DNA from 2 places in the Tenacibaculum platacis genome. Region 2 is predicted to be linked to the other one. Evidence: riboswitches for the same ligand, from Rfam matches in the RefSeq annotation. Region 2 holds a riboswitch; the other holds the start of a gene.

Region 1 (9,855 bases), 1.8 Mb from region 2:
GTTCTTCTCATGCTGGTTTATTCCCATCACTTTCTGCGGGTATTTCTGCTTTATGGGGACCATTACATGGTGGAGCAAACCAGGCTGTATTAGAAATGTTAGAAGCTATTAAAGCTGATGGAGGAGATACTAAGAAGTACATGGGTAAAGCTAAGGACAAAGAAGATCCATTCCGTTTAATGGGATTCGGACACAGAGTTTACAAGAACTTTGATCCACGTGCTAAGATTATTAAAGTAGCTGCTGATGAAGTTTTAAATGATTTAGGAGTTGATGATCCAATTTTAGATGTAGCTAAAGGATTAGAACAAGAAGCATTAAGCGATGATTATTTCGTAAAGAGAAAATTATATCCAAACGTAGATTTCTATTCAGGAATCATTTATAGAGCCATGGGAATTCCTGTAGAAATGTTTACGGTAATGTTTGCTTTAGGACGTTTACCAGGATGGATTGCTCAATGGAGAGAAATGCGTTTACGTAAAGAACCAATTGGACGTCCACGCCAAGTTTATACTGGTGAGAATTTCCGTCCTTTTGTAGAAATTAATAAAAGATAAACCGAAACTAAATTATATAATGTCATTCTGGAGTTAACATCAGAATGACATTTTTTTTGATATATGTTACAACTCAACGTACAAAACGAAACTGCAAGATTAAGGGCTGTGGTATTAGGTACTGCAGAAAGTAATGGACCTACTCCTAAAGTAGAAGATTGTTACGATCCTAAAAGTAAACAACATGTAATTGCTGGTACATATCCGAAAGAAGAAGATATGATCAATGAAATGGAAGCAGTTGCAAATGTGTTTAAGAAATACGATGTTCAGGTTTTCAGACCTGAGGTAATTAAAGACTACAACCAAATATTTTCAAGAGATATTGCTTTTGTAATTGATGATAAATTGGTGAAAGCGAATATTCTTCCTGATAGAAATAGAGAATATGAGGCAATTCAACATGTGGTTTCTCAAGTTAGTCCAGAAAATGTTATTGAATTACCTGAAGAATGTCATGTTGAAGGTGGTGACGTTATGCCTTGGAATGATTATATTTTTATAGGAACATATTCAGGAAATGATTATTCAGATTATATTACAGCGAGAACAAATACAGATGCTGTAATTGCTTTACAGGAATTGTTTCCAGATAAAACAGTTAAGGCTTTTGAATTGAGAAAATCTAATGATGATCCTAAAGAAAATGCGTTACATTTGGATTGTTGTTTCCAGCCAATAGGAAAAGATAAAGCAATCTTACATAAAAACGGATTTCTTGTGGAGAAGGAATATCAATGGTTGGTTGATTTTTTTGGCGAAGAGAATATTTTTGAAATCTCTAAAGATGAAATGTATAACATGAATAGTAATGTTTTTTCTATTTCAGAAGATGTTATCATTTCAGAGAGAAACTTCACAAGATTAAATACTTGGTTACGCGAAAAAGGATTTACAGTAGAAGAAGTTCCATATGCTGAAATAGCAAAGCAAGAAGGATTGCTGAGATGTTCTACATTACCTTTAATAAGAGATTAATATTTTGAAAAATATAATAAAAAGCCTAAGATAATTCTTAGGCTTTTTTAATTGATTATAATCTTTGAATTCCAGTTACATGAACATTTCCTTCTAAAGATTTAAAAATTTCAACAATGGCTTTCCATTGAATTGGCATTGGTCCAACAGGTTTTGCAGTACATAAAAAACGATAGTTTGTACCACCAACAACTTGAGTTGATACTTCTTCTGGAGTGTAATCAACTCCTAAGATTTTTCCTCCGCTTGTAGCTTCATCAAATACTAGACGATCTGAAGTAGTTAAAGGTCCGTAAGCAGTCCATCCTCCAACAATAGTGTTTTGTTTAGATGCAGTTTCGTTTGACATAATTAAAAGATTTAAGTGTAAGTTATCCCTACTCGTTAGGCATTTCGGGTTATCGCCTCTATAATTAACTCTATAGAAAAGTGTAGTCGTATTTTTTCGAGATTAAACTCTCACCCAGTTCGCACCATTCCACCTGAATTCTTTACCATTTGCAGGTTCAGGTTGGTTTGATCTAAATGGTCCGGCATGAATATGAGTACATCCCTGAGCTTGTAAATATGCAGTTACATCGATTGTAAATTGATTTGCTTGTTGGTGATTATGGTCATCTTGTCTTCCGTAGCAAAGACTATCTCCTGGACCATCATAAGTAAAGTTTTGAACATTGTACGGCATAGTTTTATTTTAAGGTGGTTAATACCTTAAAGTTCATGATTAAATGTGTTGATAGTGAAAGGAATGTAACAGAAGTGTAAAATAAAAACATAAGCGTTTTAAATTTTGGTAAGAATGGAATTCCTACATAATATCTATCAGAAGAATGAATAACAATTTAACAGATAAGAAAGGTTTTATTTGATCAAAATAAATATATTTGCACCTGAAAAGAAAAGTAAAAAAAGCTATGTTTTTTCCTTTCTAAATTATTTGTAAATAACGGTTTTGCGGATTCTCTTAAGATGTTTTGCAATGCTAATTAACTATTAAAAATGTTTTTTTATGAAAAGAATATTACTCTTTTTATTATTAATGCATGTGTTTTTTATACATGCTCAAACCAATGTAAGTGGAACACTTACTTCAGATACAACTTGGAATAAAGAAGGATCTCCATATAATTTAACATCTACTTTAGGTGTTTTTGATGGGGCGATTTTAACCATTGAAGCCGGAGTTGTAGTTACAGGAGATTTTGATTTACTAGTTAAGGGAGTAATTAAACTAGAAGGAGAATCGAATGATAAAATTTTATTTAGAAATACTAGATTGATTTTTAAAGATACTGATTTAGACAACTCTATTGTTAATTATGTTGATTTCCAAAATGAATCTGGAATTCAATTAGCTGATGAAGGAGAGCATAATCAAGATCCAATTAAGAATTCAGGAACACTTCTAGTGAAAAATTCAATTTTTAATAATGGGACTTACGCTAGGACTAAAGGATATTCAACAACAGCAAAACTTAGATTATTTAATTGTGAAATAATAGATGCAACAATTAAAGGATATTATCCAAGAAGTGAGGAAATTGAAATAGATGAGTGTTTTATTAAAAGGGGAGTAATAAACTCGGATTCTTATAACGATGGAATTTTCTTAAATAAAACAATTGTCGAAGGGACAAATTTTAGAATTGGATGTTGTGGTGCAAATTTTAATATCGAGGCTTCGGATATAAAAGATTCAAATTTTGAAGATTATAATAATTATTACACAGTATCTATTAACAATACATTAGTAAGAAATACCTTGTTTAACCTGCAGTCTGGAGATTTGGAAATTAGTAATTCGTTATTAGTGAGTCCTAATCAATTGGATGGGTTCCTTGTAAAATCTAGAAGTATTAATTTATCTAATGTAATTTTTAATGGTAAAGGAATGGGAGGCGCTGTTAAAATATTAGATAAGGATTTTACAAGTAGTATTCAAAACTGTACATTTAGTAATTATGATGCTGCAGTTGTTTTAAATAATAGTTATGATTATACAGGTCCTGAAATTAGTAGAAATGCTAAAAGTAAAAGTCAAAAGAGTTCATTCAACTTTACTTTCAAGAATAATAATTTATTAAATATTCAAGATCATAATTTTGTAAATAATTTCAACTCAAATATTGATGCTACCAGTAATTATTGGGGGACAACTGAGGAGTCAGTTATATCAAGTAAAATAATAGACGGATTAGATGATATTAATTATGGAATTGTAGACTTCTCAAGTTTTTTAACTTCAGCTACGAGCAACGCACCAATTGCTACTCCACAAAATGTATTTAAAGGAGTAACAGATAACGGTGTCACTATAATGTGGGATGAGGTAAATGATCCGGAACTTAGTGGATATAAGGTTTATTATAAAACCAGCGCAACGGATGATTTTATTTTATTTCAAGACGTAGGTGTAGATAATAGTTTCTCTACAGATCAAATTTCGGTTAACTCAATTATCACCGTAAAATCATATTCGATTAATGCTGATGGAGTAAATGATTATCTTGAGGGTAATGAAAGTGACTATTCTGAAGAAGCTCAAAATATCATAACTGATATTAATTTAAAGTCATCTAATATTTGTTCTGGAGACAATATTGATTTAAGTTTTAAATCTAATTATAGTTATGCGAATAACGAGTTTATTCTGCAGATTTCCGATACAAATGGTTCGTTTGATTCACCTCTTGAATTAGCAAGGATTATGAATGCTAATGAGGGGTTTTCGGTTCCTGTTCCTGCTGAATTAGAAAAGAATAAAACATACCGTATTAGAATTCTAACAACGGAAAATAATTTCAAAGGAGAAGAGCTGGAAGTTGTCTTTAATGAAGAAATAAATGCTCAGTTTGAATTAAGTAATTCTACATCTTGTGAAGGTGAAATCATTATTGTTGATTATGTTGGATCGTTATCTGTTGATATGGATTTTATTTGGGATTTTAAGGGAGCAACTATTATTTCTGGAACTAATGCAGGACCATTTGAACTATTATGGAATCAACAAGGAGAGAAAGAAATTACATTAGAGGTTGTTTCAAATGGTTGTTCTTCAAAGTCAATGCAGGTTGTAACAATTGAGGGCAAACCAAGTGCTGATTTTTCAGTTAATGAATTTGTATGTGAAGGCGCAAACGCATCAATTACATATAATGGAGTTGTATCGAATGATGCTGTTTTTAATTGGAATTTTGATGGAGCAGAAATTGTATCAGGAACTGGATCAGGTCCGTATGAAATTACCTGGAATGAAAATTATGGAGAAAAAAATATTTCGTTAACAGTAACTGATAATGGTTGTACTTCTGACGAGATTATTAAAAAGGTGCAACACAATCCATATCCAAATGTTGGTATAGAAGCAAATGAACAAGTTTGTTTAGGTGATAAAACAACAATAACTTATACAGGTGACGAATTAAATAATGCTAATTATAATTGGAACTTTAATGGAGGTAATGTTATTTCAGGATCAGGTTCTGGGCCTTATGAAATTCAATGGTATAGTGAAGGCGTAAAAAATATTAGTTTAGAAGTTATACAAAATGGGTGTGCAGTTACAGTTGAAAAAGAGATTACTGTTTCACAAACTCCTACTTCATATTTTTATTTAAGTAATTATAATATTTGTAATAGTGGTACAACAACTGTTTACTATTATGGTAGTGGTGATGATAGTTCAATTTATAATTGGGATTTTGATGGAGCAGAAGTAATTTCAGGTACAGGAAGAGGGCCATACGAAATCACTTGGAATGATAATTATGGAGAAAAGAATATCACGCTATCGGTTTCTAATAATAACTGTACTTCGCAAACCACAACTCAAAAAGTTCAGTTTAATCAATCTCCAACATTAAGCTTTAATGCAGAAAGTTCTGTTTGTAAAGGAGAATTATATACAATTGAATTCACAGGAGATAATTTTACGGATATATATTGGTCTTTTGATGGAGCAGAAATAGTTTCAGGTTCTGGTGCTGGTCCTTATGAGCTAAGATGGAACAATTCAGGTGATAAAAACATTAACGTTGCAGTATATAATAATGGATGTTATTCAGGAGATATTGTCAAAGTTGAGGTAAAGGAAAGTCTAGAAACACCAGAGATATGTGTTGTGACGGTAGATGAAGAATCGCTAAAGAATAAAATAGTTTGGGATTATTATTCTGATAACTTAAGCCAGTTTGCAATTTATAAAGAAACGGTTGTAGCAGGGAGTTATGAACTTTTATCCTATGTTGGAGCAGATACAAATTCTTTTATAGATGAAAATTCATCGCCAGCCCAAAGTTCAAGTCTTTATAAAATTTCTGCCATTGATAAATGTGGTGGTGAAACAGATTTAGGTACATACCACAAAACAATTCATTTAGTGTTAACTCCTGGAATTGGTAATTCATGGAACATGATTTGGAATGATTATGAAGGATTTGAATTTTACACGTACAGAATTCATAGAAGTATTGATGGAGGAGATTATGAATTATTGACTGAAGTTTCAAGTAATCTAAACTCTTATACAGATTTAAATGTAAGTTCTCCTAATGTTGCTTATTATATTGAAGTTATAAGTTCAAATCCATGTGGTAACGAAACGAATGAAAGAAAAGGAACTTTTAATTCAATTTCATCTAAATCTAATGTTGCAACAACATCTACAACTCTTAGTGTTAATGAATTTCTTTTAAAAGAGTTAAAAATTGGACCAAATCCAACTACCAACAAATTATACATTAAATCTAATAGCTTAGATTTAGAAAAATATAATTTGTATTCAATACATGGTCAATTAGTAAAATCTAATAAAACAATTACTGAGGATAATATAGACTTATCAAAACTAGCTAGAGGTACTTATATTTTGAAACTCAAAACAAATAAAGGTACACTTGTTAAAAAAGTAATTAAGAAATAATAAATATAAGAGTCTACAATGTAGACTCTTTTTTTTTATATTTGATTCATAAAACTTTAGGAGTAGCTAGTAGAACTAGTTTGAGAAATATCCTTAGAACCTGATTTGGTTAATACCAGCGTAGGGAAAAGTAATCTTCATTATAGTACATCTTTATTGGATGTGTTGATGCTTCTAGAGTTTATTTAATATGTTTTTATGATAACAGTTAAAATAAACGATTCTAATAAAACTTTCAAAACGGAGTGTAATCTCATCAGAATGATTGAAGAACTAAATATTCAATCCAATGGAATTGCTATTGCCGTAAATAATTCAATTGTAAAAAAGTCTGACTGGAGTAATCATAAATTATCAGAGAATGATAATGTATTGATTATTAAATCTACTCAAGGAGGATAAAAACGAACAACAAAACAACCTTTTCAATGAAGAAAAAAGATACAGCACCAAAACAAGATGGAGTAACTAGAAATCCATTTCCAAATTCTAAAAAGATTTATGTTCAAGGAAAAATACATCCTGAAATTCAAGTAGCCATGCGTGAAATTACATTGAATGATACTGTAGATTCAATGACGAAAAAACGTACACCAAATGAACCAGTTACGGTTTATGATACATCAGGACCATACACGGATCCAGATAAGAAAATCAACATCCATAATGGACTGGAGAGAATTAGAGAAGATTGGATTACAAGTAGAGGTAATGTAGAAGAGTTAGAAGCTTTCACATCAGATTATTGTAACGAAAGATTAAATGATGAAAGTTTAGATCACTTACGCTTTAATTTAAAACATAAACCGAAAAGAGCTAAAAAAGGAGAGAATGTTACTCAATTACATTATGCTAAAAAAGGAATTATAACTCCAGAAATGGAATATGTTGCCATTCGTGAAAATCAACGAATTGATGAAATGACACGTTTGTCTAAGCAACATCCTGGTCAAGATTTTGGAGCAAGTATTCCGGAGAAAATAACTCCAGAATTTGTTCGTGAAGAAGTAGCAAGAGGTCGTGCTGTAATTCCTTCAAATATTAATCATCCAGAAGCAGAACCTATGATTTTAGGTCGTAATTTCTTGGTGAAAATTAATGCAAATATTGGGAACTCGGCAACAACATCTTCTATTGAAGAAGAGGTAGAAAAGGCTGTTTGGGCTTGTCGTTGGGGAGCTGATAATATTATGGATTTATCTACTGGAAAAAATATTCATGAAACTCGTGAGTGGATTATTCGTAACTCTCCAGTTCCAATAGGTACGGTTCCAATTTATCAAGCATTAGAAAAGGTAAATGGCGTAGCTGAAGATCTAACTTGGGAGATATTTAAAGATACCTTAATAGAGCAAGCAGAACAAGGTGTAGATTATTTTACAATTCACGCTGGAGTTCGTTTAGCTTATGTACCAATGACCGCAAAACGTATTACAGGTATTGTATCTCGTGGTGGATCTATTATGGCAAAGTGGTGTTTAGCACATCACAAAGAGAGTTTCTTATATACGCATTTTGAGGAGATTTGTGAAATTATGAAAGCTTATGATGTGGCTTTTTCTTTAGGAGATGGTTTACGTCCTGGTTGTATTGCAGATGCAAATGATGAAGCTCAGTTCGCAGAATTAGAAACATTAGGAGAGTTAACAAAAATAGCTTGGAAACATGAAGTACAGTGCTTTATTGAAGGTCCAGGTCACGTGCCAATGCACATGATTAAGGCTAATATGGATAAGCAATTAGAAGCTTGTGGTGAAGCTCCATTTTATACATTAGGACCATTAACAACTGATATTGCACCAGGTTATGATCATATTACTTCAGGTATTGGAGCAGCAATGATTGGTTGGTACGGAACAGCAATGTTATGTTACGTTACACCAAAAGAGCATTTAGGTTTACCGAATAAAGATGATGTTCGTACTGGAGTAGTTACTTATAAATTAGCTGCACATGCTGCTGACTTAGCAAAAGGACATCCAGGTGCTCAACATAGAGATGATGCTTTGAGTAAAGCTCGTTTTGAATTCCGTTGGGAAGATCAATTTAATTTAGGTTTAGATCCAGAATTAGCTAGGGAATATCACGATGAAACTTTACCGGCTGAAGGAGCAAAAATTGCACATTTCTGTTCTATGTGTGGACCAAAATTCTGTTCTATGAAAATATCTCAAGAAGTGAGAGATTATGCTGCACAGAAAGATTTAGAGGAATCTAGTGCGATTGAGCAGGGAATGAAAGAAAAATCAGAAGAGTTCAAAGAAAAAGGTTCAGAAGTTTATTTATAAATAGTCTGAATTATGAATGTCATTACGAGGAGGAAACGACGAAGTAATCTGTTTTATAAAGTAGATTGCTTCATTTCATTCGCAATGACAATATTTAAATGCTGAAAATTAATAACTAATTATGTTAATAGTTTTAACTTCTGAACGAAAAATAGAAAATGAAGCAATGCTTTTAAACCAATTGTTTGAAAATGGTTTAGAAGTGTTGCATCTTAGAAAGCCGACTTTTACTATTGATGGTTATCGTGAGCTTCTTAGAAATGTTGACAAACAATACTACCAAAGAATTGTAATTCATCAATTTCATGATTTGTGCAAAGAATTCAAGCTTAAAGGAATTCATATACAGGAACAACCAAGAATAGATTTAGGAGATCAACTTTTTGAGTATTTTCAATTATTTAAGTCTGAAGGCTTTTCAGTAAGTAGTTCTTTTCATGAACCAGAAGTTTTGAATGCTTGTTCAATCAAATTCGATTATCATTTATTGAGTCCAGTGTTTTCTTCAATATCTAAACAAGGATATAAAGGAAGAGGTTTTGATGTTAATCACATTGATAAAACAATTATAGGAATGGGAGGCGTAAATACCGAAACCATTCATAAAGTTTATGAATTGGGATATTCTGGAGTTGGTGTTCTTGGTGGTATTTGGAATTCTGAAAATAGTACTGAAAGTTTTAAATTAATTTCTAAAGAATGTAATAAGGTTAGAGATTTTAATCTGGAGCTTTTATCTGGTGATGGAGAATTAACAAAGCTAAAAGAAATTCTATCAGACAAGTATACTCAGCTTGATATAGATAATGCTCTTATTAGTGCCGTAGCTTATGGTAAAAAGGAAGTTGCTGATTATCTTATTTCTCTCGGTGCAGATATTTCTTATGGTGATTATGAAGGCGTTTATTATGCAGTTCATAATAATGAGTTAGAAGGTGTTAAATACGCAATTTCAAAAGGAGTAGATATTAATGTAAATGAAGGAATGATTCTTAATGCTGCGATTTATACAACCATTCAAGCGAAGTGTAAAGAAATGCTTAAATGGATTTTAGAACATAAAGCGTCGGTAGAATTATTAACTCAAGATTCTAAAGATTTACTGGGA
Region 2 (9,855 bases):
AAATCATGAAGAAGTTAATTTTAAGTTTTCTATTTCTCTTGGTTTTAACTTCTTGTGTCAAAAGTGATTCAAGAGTTAAGAACATAACAGTTGATGACTTAAAAACAGTTCTAAAAGAAGATAAAAATATTCAGTTATTAGACGTTAGGACCTCTTCAGAAACTAAAAATGGAATAATTTTCGATGCTGTTCAGGTGAACATGATTTCAAATAATTTTGAATCGAGAGTTATTGAAGTTCTAGATAAAAAAAAGCCTGTATATGTGTATTGTCGTTCAGGCGGTAGAAGTAAAATAGCAGCATCAGTTTTAGTGGATAATGGTTTCGATGTATATAATGTAAAAGGAGGATATAAGGAGTGGATTAAGAAAAATAAAGTAGAATGATTAAAGAGATTTATATAGAAAACCTAAAGTGTGGTGGTTGTGCAAAAACAATCACTTCAGAATTGTCAGAAATAAAAGGAGTAGATAATGTAGATGTTAATGTTACGGATTCAAAAGTTACGTTCAACTCTCCTGATAGTTTAGTAGAAACTATAAAAGAAAAACTTTCTAAATTAGGATATCCTGAAGTTGGAGATACTAATAATATAATGCACAAAGCAAAATCATTTGTAAGCTGTGCAGTAGGAAGAATGAAATAAAAATTTATATGAAAAAGGAAACAAATTATAAGAGTTGGTCTTTCCGGCTTCTTGTTTACATTGTGTTATTGAATATTTTGTCAGGATATTTAGCGTACAATTATTTTCCACTTGTGCATAGCGCGGAAAATTTTTACATACGAATGATGGGATTATCAATAATTATATTTTTGCTTTTAGTTGCAGGAATTATATTCACAATTTTTAGCGTAAAGAATAAGGAAGAAAAAGACTACAAGTATAAATTTTCCATTTATGGATATCCGATTTATATTGTTTTTAGTGTGGTAGTATCGTTTCTTCAATAATATAAAAAAAGCCGAGTTTCAAACTCGGCTTTTTTATTTGATAATATATAAAACTAGAACTTAAAAGTAACTCCTGCTAAAAAGTTAATAGTAGCTTGTGGATAATATCCTGCTCCATCAACTGTAGTAGTAACACCTGGCGTTGTCCAAGTATCATCAAAGAAGAAATAGTATCCTCTATCTACATATTCTTTATTAAAAATGTTATTTACTAATCCCGTAAATACTATAGAATCGAAAATTTTGTTTGTTTCAACTTCATAGATAATATTTAAATCACTAGTAAAGTAACCATCTAATTTTTCGTTATTAGAAATTCTTCCACCTAAATTCCCCATAAATTGTTCTCCTACATATTTAGATAAAAATGCAATTTGAAGATCATCAGTAGGAGTAAATACTAATGAATTTCCTACAATCACATTAGGAGAAAAAGAAATGTTTGTGTTTCCTAAATTTTCAAGAACTCCATCGATCGGCGCATTAAAATCTCTATTTTGGTTTGTACTTAAACCTAAATTAGGTTTAACTGCAAGATATTCTGTTAGTGTAATATCTGCATCAATCTCTAATCCAAAACGGAAACTACTTCCACTTGTTTCTCTTAAAGGTTCTCCAACATTATTAATAGCTCCAGATAATACTAACTGATTCGTATAATCCATGTAGAATAAGTTCGTATTTATTTTAATATTATCTGTTGCTAAACGCCATCCTAATTCAAAATCATCTAAAGTTTCATGTTGTGTGTTTCCACCTTCAAAATCATTTCTATTTGGCTCTCTGTTCGCTCGTGCGTATGATAAATAGAAACTGTTAGCGTCGTTTAATTTATACGTTAAACCTACTTTAGGGTTAAAGAAGTTGAAATCTTTATCAATATCTAAAGGAACTCTATCAGAATTTAGTCCGCCAGTTCTATAACTCACGAACCTTCCTTGTAAATCAACATAAGCGTTTAATTTATCATTAACTCTAATGTTTGTTTTGATAAAAGAACTTAAATCATGTTTTTTAGCATCACTAAAATAATAACGATCTCTGATATTCGTATTTGGAGCTAGATCACTTCCCCAAATTACTTCTCCATAATGATCATTTGTATAGTTACTGTAAGATCCTCCGGCAATAATTTCAATTCCATCAGTAGTATAAGTTGCAGCCGCATTAAATACATAGAAATGGTTATCTAACCAACGACGAACAATTACATCACTTCCATCAACTATTAAGTTATTGAAATCTGGAGCAGATTCTCCAGGCTTATATTGCTCAAAATATCCTTTACCACGAGTATAATTTAAACCGATATTTGTAGATAACTTATCGCTAAACTTCTCATTCCAGTGCAGCTGATAATGGTCTTGCCAATAGTTATCCGTTTCGTTATCATAAGTATAAGGGTTTTGACGACGGTCTTCCTCTAATTGCTGAGCAGTTAAACCAAACCATGCTTGATACGTTTGTTCCTGTCCACCAAATACCACAGCTTTAATTAAAGTGTTTTCATCAGAGTAACTTCCTTGTAAGAAGTAAGATTTTAAATCTGTAAAAGCTCTATCAACGTAACCATCAGAATAAATATTAGATAAACGTCCTGAGAATTCGAAATGATCATTCAATCTACCAGTAGTAAATTTTACGGTATGTTTTCTAGTTCCAAAAGATCCGAATGAATTCGAAATTTCTCCTCCAGCTTCCTCAGAAATAGCATCAGTTAAAATGTTTAAACTTGCTCCAAATGCTCCTGATCCATTAGTTGATGTACCAACTCCACGCTGTAATTGTAAGCTTTGCGTAGAAGATGCAAAATCTCCTAAATTAACCCAGAACGTTCCTTGACTTTCAGGATCGTTGTATGGAATACCGTTTATAGTTACGTTAATTCTTGTTGCATCAGAACCACGAACTCTCATGTATGTGTATCCAACTCCAGCACCAGCATCAGATGAGGAAATCACCGAAGGTAAATAATTTAATAATACAGGAATATCCTGACCTAAATTGCGTTTTGCAATTTGTTTTTTAGATAAGTTTGAGTGTGTAACTGGAGCGTCTGCTTTTACACGAATTGATGAAACTAAAACCTCATCTAAAACTTCATCTTCTGATTTTAATGTAATCAAAACGTCTTTAGTTCCTGAGGCAATTTCTTTTTTAATAGTAGTATATCCAACGAAAGAAACTTCAAGGGTATAACTTCCTTTAGGAACTCTCATAGAAAAGTTACCATCAGCATCAGTTATAGATCCTTTTTTTATAGTTCGAATAACTACACTAGCACCATTTAATGGTTTTGAATTACTATCAACTACTTTACCAGTTATTTGCTCTGTTTGTGCATTAACCGCTAATGAAATTGAAATGAATAAAAGAGATACTAACATCTTCACTCTTTTACAAATGTTTAAAAACTTCATTTTTAAAATAAATGAATAAAAAGAGGCAATTATTCGTTGTTTTTTGAATACTGTATGTATGAGCGCATTTAGAGTGAAGCATAACTTTTTATACTTCATTAAAAAACATTTACATGTTCAATTAGCACTCATTATTCCCTAAACAGCATTACCTGTTCTAGGTTCTATGGGTTTGATCTCAGCCTATAATTGGCACCCCTTTATGAGAACGGTGCAAAGGTAAGGTGGAATTTTAAATTAACGAGTAAGAAATTTAGTTAATCTAAGTTAGGTTTTCGCCTTAATTGCTTTTTTAAAGAATGTTTTTGTTTGTTTTTAGCTTTTTTAACTAATGAACTTCTGGTTGGTTTTGTAGATCTTCTTTTTTTAGGTTGTACTAAACTTGAAGTGAGTAGTTGAAAAAGTTGTTGAGTTACAATTTCTTTATTTTTATGTTGTGATCTGCTTTCTTGAGAGTATAAAAGTAATTGACCGTTTTTAGATATTTTATTTGCAAGTTTAGTTGTAATAATTTCTTTTTCGCGAGAAGTTAAACCTTGAGAATTTTGAATATCAAAATACAATTCAACTTTGGAAGCTACTTTATTCACGTGTTGACCACCTGGTCCTGAACTTCTAATAGCTTTAAATTGAATTTCGGTTTGAATGTTACTTTTATCCAAGATTAGTGCATTAATGTATTTGGATCAATATTTTGATGTAAAAAATGGAGATCTAAATCAATCAAAGAGTCTGAATATGAATGTAGATTTTCTTTTTTAGCAATCAAATCATCAATAATTTGAGTGGCTTTTTTTAATCTGGTTTCTTTATCTCCTTTTAAAAGAATATAAGGACGATTATATTTTTCTAGAGCATTTTTAAACGCGTTAAACATTTCTTCACGTTGTTCAGGTCTATCTCTTAAATCGTCTTCTTCCCAAGGTGTATCTATATATGTTAGGAAGTAAATGTCATAGGTGTTTTTAATAGCGAATTCATCTAATAACGGATCTACAAATCCACCATAATATTCTTCTGAATATACTTTAGTTTCTAGCAAATCTGTATCACAAATCAATAATTTGTCAGCCTTTTTTGCTAGAGAGTTTTCTAAATCCATTTGACCGATAGCAATTGGAATTAAATCACTTTCTTCACAAGTTTTACGTTCATTATTCCATTTGTCTTGTAAATATTCCCTCGCATATTCTGGTGCCCAAACTGTATTGTAATGTCGAGCAAGCTGACGAGAAAGTGTTGTTTTACCAGTACTTTCTGGGCCAAACAGAACTACCTTTACTAAATTAATTTCGGATTGTCTAAGCTTTTCTTCCATGCTAAATATCCTAGTATTGCTATAAATGTAAATATTAAATATTGAAAACTTGTAAATACAAAGCCTTTGTATAAATATAAAGGCACAGAAATAAGATCACCTATAATCCAGTAAATCCAGTTTTCTATTTTTCTTCTTGCCATTAACCACATTCCTACAAAAAACACAGCAGTGGTAATTGTATCTATATAAGCTGTCCAATCATTCCATTTGTCGAAAGTTGCATAAACAACATACACAAAAATCAATGTAGCAAAGAAAATTGCAACACTAATTTTCTTTTCTTTTAAAGTGGTTCTTGAAATTGGATGTGCTACATGTCCGTCTTTAGTTTGTGTCCAAATATACCAACCGTAAACACTCATGATGAAGTAATAACCATTAATCATCATATCACCAAGTAATCCCCATTTCAAAAGAAGATAAACGAAAATAGCCGTGCTTATCATTCCAGTAGGGAAAACCCAAATCTTATTTTGTTTAGAATACCAAACTGAAAGAAAACCGAAAACCACAGCCACTATTTCTAACGTAACATCAAGAGTACTTGATCCTTCGTATTGGCTGAATAAAAAATCAAAAATTTGGTTCATAGTCGCTTCTATCAGTTTTTACAATTTTCATTTGAAGTAGTCCATTGTCTATTGCTTCAAAGGTTTCTTTAACTTCTGAAGTTAATAATTGCATTACTGTATCGTAATCTCCATAAACTTGAGTGCTCAAAGGATTCTCAAGAATAGTCAAACCAGAAGCTCTAAGTTTCTTGATGAAATTAATAATAGGTTCTTCAAAATTATCTTGAAGCGGAGTAAGTGTTAACTCTACTGATATTTTCATTGAATAGTATTTCCTGCAAAAATAAAGACTATTATTCAAATAGTTTTTTCAGATCTTGTTTTGAAGTTTTTTTCATATTTAATTTAATCTCAGAATTATCAGAAATAGTATTTAGATTTATTTTGTCAAAGAATATTTCCTCTAAATTTCTACCTACAACAATCAAGTTTACTCGTCCTTTTATTGGAATGTTTTTAAGAGTTAACATGTCTTCTGTCATCGTGTAAGACAAAAAAGAATTGAGATCTTCATACTGTACATAAGTATTATAACCCGAGAAGTCAATGTTTTCTTCAATATTAAAAGAAATTCTCTTCTCTGGTTGAATGAATTTATCAATATTAATCCATTTTTCTTTTATACTTTCTAAAATAAAGGAGTTAAGTTCGTTTCTCAGCTCTAGGTGAATTAATTCATCTGCATTAATTATTTGGTTACTTTTAATTCTGCTTTTTTCATTTTCGGACAATGAGTCAAAAGGAATATATATTCTTTTCGAAATACCACCTCCTAGTAATATAGATTTAGAAACATAATTTTGTTCAGTAATATTCCATTTGATATTTGTTATAGAATCTTTTTCTGACAAGAAAATATCATTGTTTTTAAGTTTACCAGTAGGAGGGTAAATTAATAGTTTCTGACCTTCTCTAATTTCTAGTTCTTTTCCATTAGAAGTGAACTTAATTTTTAAGACTCCCGATGTTTCTAATAATTCATCTTTTGTTGTTATGGTTGGAATATTTCGATAAAGAATTTCTTTAAAGTCATACAATTCAATTAACTCTAATTGAATAGGATCTTTATAAATAGTATCAAAAAGTTCTCTGTAGTAAATTATTTTTGTGCCATGTTTTCCAATAATTGTTTTGTAGTCTAAAGTATCTAAATCGAAAAACTGAGGTTTTTCAGTTTGAAAACTTGCTAAGTGATTTTCAGGAACAAATGGTTCTAATTTGTCTGTTTTACAATTGAAGAATAGAATTGTTAGACTAATCAGTAATAAGTATTGTAATTTCATAGTAATTTAGTTTTTAAGTGATGAGCAGAATAAAATCAAAACTCATACCAAAACTTTACACTATGGAAAAAAAATTAAAAAGCATACACACACGTGAAATCTTCTATTTCCTCAAAATGAATATCATATTCAGAAGTAACACCTTCATATAATATTTTTCCTGTTGTTGAGCTGGTGTCAAAAGAGAAATCTTCGATATAAATGTGATTTAAGAAAAGTAACTTTTTCTTTCCGTAGATTTTATACAAACTTTCTTTTGCTCCCCAAACAATAGTTAATTTACTAACTAATGCATCATGATTTGCAATGGATTTGTACTCTTCAATTGGAGTAAACTTATGTGCAATTTTTACAATTTTATCACGCCTTTTTTCAATGTCAATTCCAACTTTATTTTCCTTAGAAATGATTAAAGCAGAAAATATAAATGAATGCGTAATAGAAATTTGAGTACCATCTTTTAAATGTGGTTTTCCATATTCATCATAAAACAAATCACTATCCGAATAACCAACTTCTTTCAACAAATGACGAACACTTAAAAAGCCTCTTCGATGTATTTCTGATTTCATTTGAGACACGCGATCAGCACTTTGTGGAGATAACTCAATTCCTTCAGAAAGTGTGTCGAAAGACTCTTCAATCTTCCAAATCAAAACTTTAGAATGTTTGTTAATATTGATTGTTTTATATAGAGGCATGATTTAGAAAGTTATTTTGTAATTTTGCGACTCAAAACAGAATATAATAAATATACAAAAATATGAGCACAAAAACCGCTGCGTATGTTCCTTACAAAGTTAAAGATATTTCTTTAGCAGATTGGGGAAGAAAAGAAATTGAATTGGCAGAAGCTGAAATGCCAGGTTTAATGAGTTTACGTGAAGAGTATAAAGATGAGCAACCTTTAAAAGGTGCTAGAATTGCAGGATGTTTACACATGACCATTCAAACTGCGGTTTTAATCGAAACTTTACAAGCTTTAGGTGCAGAAGTTACTTGGAGTTCTTGTAATATTTTCTCTACTCAAGATCAAGCTGCTGCTGCTATTGCTGCTGCTGGTACTCCAGTATACGCTTGGAAAGGAATGAACGAAGAAGAATTTGATTGGTGTATTGAGCAAACTTTATTCTTTGGAGAAGAGAAGAAGCCATTAAATATGATCTTAGACGATGGTGGTGATTTAACAAATATGGTGTTAGATAAATATCCTGAGTTAGCTGAAGGAATCAACGGATTATCTGAAGAAACTACAACAGGAGTTCACCGTTTATATGAAAGAGTAAAGAATGGTACTTTACCAATGCCAGCAATCAACGTAAATGATTCTGTAACTAAATCTAAGTTCGATAACAAATACGGATGTAAAGAATCTGCAGTTGATGCAATTCGCCGTGCTACTGATGTTATGTTAGCTGGAAAAAGAGTTGTTGTTTGTGGATATGGAGATGTTGGTAAAGGAACAGCTGCTTCTTTCCGTGGAGCTGGATCTATCGTAACGGTAACTGAAATTGATCCAATTTGTGCTTTACAAGCTGCAATGGACGGATTTGAAGTTAAGAAATTAGAAACTGTTGTTGGAAATGCGGATATCGTTATTACAACTACAGGAAACAAAGATATCGTTCGTGGTGAGCACTTTGAAGCTTTAAAAGATAAAGCGATCGTTTGTAACATCGGACACTTCGATAATGAAATCGATATGGCTTGGTTAAATGAGAAGTATGGAGATTCTAAAGTTGAAATTAAGCCTCAAGTTGATAAGTATAACGTAAACGGAAACGATGTTATCATTTTAGCTGAAGGTCGTTTAGTAAACTTAGGATGTGCAACTGGTCACCCAAGTTTTGTAATGTCTAATTCATTCACAAACCAAACATTAGCACAAATCGAATTATGGAATAATGCTGATGCGTATAAGAATGATGTTTACATGTTACCAAAACACTTAGATGAGAAAGTAGCAAAATTACACTTAGCTAAAATTGGAGTTGAGTTAACTGAATTACGTACAGATCAAGCTGAGTATATTGGTGTAACTGTTGAAGGTCCATATAAACCAGAACACTACAGATACTAAGATTAAAATCTTATTATAGTATAAATTAAGACTCGCTTTTAGCGAGTCTTTTTTATTTTCTTAATAGACTAAAACTTCCTTTTTTTATAATTCTATTACCAGCAGGAGTGGTAAGGTTTGCTTCAAACCAATAATCATTAGATGGTAGAGGATTTCCTTGATAATTACCATCCCATCCCGAGTCATCCATACTCAGAGTGTACAAAAGTATACCAAATCGATTATAGATGTTGACAATTCCATTAGTATAAAAGCTTTTTCCCAATCCTTTAATATGCCAAACTTCGTTCATTCCGTCGCCATTTGGAGTAAAAAACTTTGGATAACTTATAATTGAAATCTCAAAAGACTGAATACCACATCCGTTTTTATCTCTGATAAGAATTGTATAGAATCCTCCATCTAACTCTTCAAAAAAGGGATCGTCTTGATAATCATAAATCGTATTATTATTGTTATCAAGTAAACTAAATTCATAATTACCAATTCCAATATTACCAGTGTTAATGGTAATACTATTATTATCTGAATCGTCTATAATTTCAAGATTTTCTTTTACTAAAGATGAAATACTTGATTCTTGAATAGTTATGGACTTAATATCCGATTGACAACCTTTGTCTGAAAAGGCTGAAACAGAGTATATTCCTCCTTCGTCTACTGTAATACTTTCTGAGTTACTAATAATTTCGTTGAGCTCGTTTCTCCATTGATAGATATAATTTCCAGTAGGATTTTGTATATTAATATCAATTGTCGAACTTAAATTAGAGCATAAAATTGCTAAGCTTTCAATTTCAAATTCAGGTTTTTGATTTACAAGAAACTCAACAGATGTTTCTTGAAAGCAACCTGTATAAATTGGGTTTTCAACTCTAACTTTGATACTTTGTGAGTGAGATGAGAAAGGATTAGGTAATGGACTTGGAAGTTCCACATTATGTTCATCAAAATATTTGACAATTAACCCTGATTGGTTTCCTATTATTTTTGATTCAATTTGCGAGGTGTCAAATAAAGCTATTCCATCAAAATCTGTGTCGCAGGTTTCTTGTGTTTCAATTTTTGTAACAGATGGTACAGTGTTTACAATAAAGTCAATAGTAGTTTCAGAACTACATTTCCCATTAGAGGCTTGTGAGATGCTATTTTGAACTACTACCTTTATGGTTTGACTTTTAGTGTTAAATGGATTCGGTAATGGACTAGGTAAACTATTCCCGTT

Evidence for each region. Region 2 has a riboswitch for thiamine pyrophosphate ahead of ABNT61_RS08585 (TonB-dependent receptor). Riboswitches for the same ligand answer to the same signal wherever they lie in the genome.
Region 1: it holds a riboswitch for thiamine pyrophosphate, as region 2 does, so the genes downstream of both, thiS (sulfur carrier protein ThiS) here and ABNT61_RS08585 (TonB-dependent receptor) in region 2, are expected to answer to the same signal.

The regions. Positions count from the first base shown of each region.
Region 1 covers NZ_OZ038523.1:3,742,900-3,752,754, forward strand. The annotation lists gene ABNT61_RS16785 (citrate synthase) at 1-560, shown strand, start outside; gene ABNT61_RS16790 (dimethylarginine dimethylaminohydrolase family protein) at 624-1,538, shown strand; gene ABNT61_RS16795 (hypothetical protein) at 1,594-1,887, opposite strand; gene ABNT61_RS16800 (hypothetical protein) at 1,990-2,223, opposite strand; gene ABNT61_RS16805 (T9SS type A sorting domain-containing protein) at 2,548-6,459, shown strand; TPP riboswitch at 6,508-6,603, shown strand; gene thiS (sulfur carrier protein ThiS) at 6,658-6,861, shown strand; gene thiC (phosphomethylpyrimidine synthase ThiC) at 6,888-8,747, shown strand; gene ABNT61_RS16820 (thiamine phosphate synthase) at 8,869-9,855, shown strand, end outside.
Region 2 covers NZ_OZ038523.1:1,954,340-1,964,194, reverse strand. The annotation lists gene ABNT61_RS08595 (rhodanese-like domain-containing protein) at 6-386, shown strand; gene ABNT61_RS08590 (heavy-metal-associated domain-containing protein) at 383-646, shown strand; gene ABNT61_RS08585 (TonB-dependent receptor) at 1,008-3,341, opposite strand; TPP riboswitch at 3,492-3,584, opposite strand; gene arfB (alternative ribosome rescue aminoacyl-tRNA hydrolase ArfB) at 3,632-4,036, opposite strand; gene ABNT61_RS08575 (ATP-binding protein) at 4,039-4,692, opposite strand; gene pnuC (nicotinamide riboside transporter PnuC) at 4,656-5,285, opposite strand; gene ABNT61_RS08565 (thiamine-binding protein) at 5,269-5,529, opposite strand; gene ABNT61_RS08560 (hypothetical protein) at 5,561-6,550, opposite strand; gene ABNT61_RS08555 (4'-phosphopantetheinyl transferase family protein) at 6,625-7,251, opposite strand; gene ahcY (adenosylhomocysteinase) at 7,314-8,630, shown strand; gene ABNT61_RS08545 (T9SS type B sorting domain-containing protein) at 8,683-9,855, opposite strand, start outside.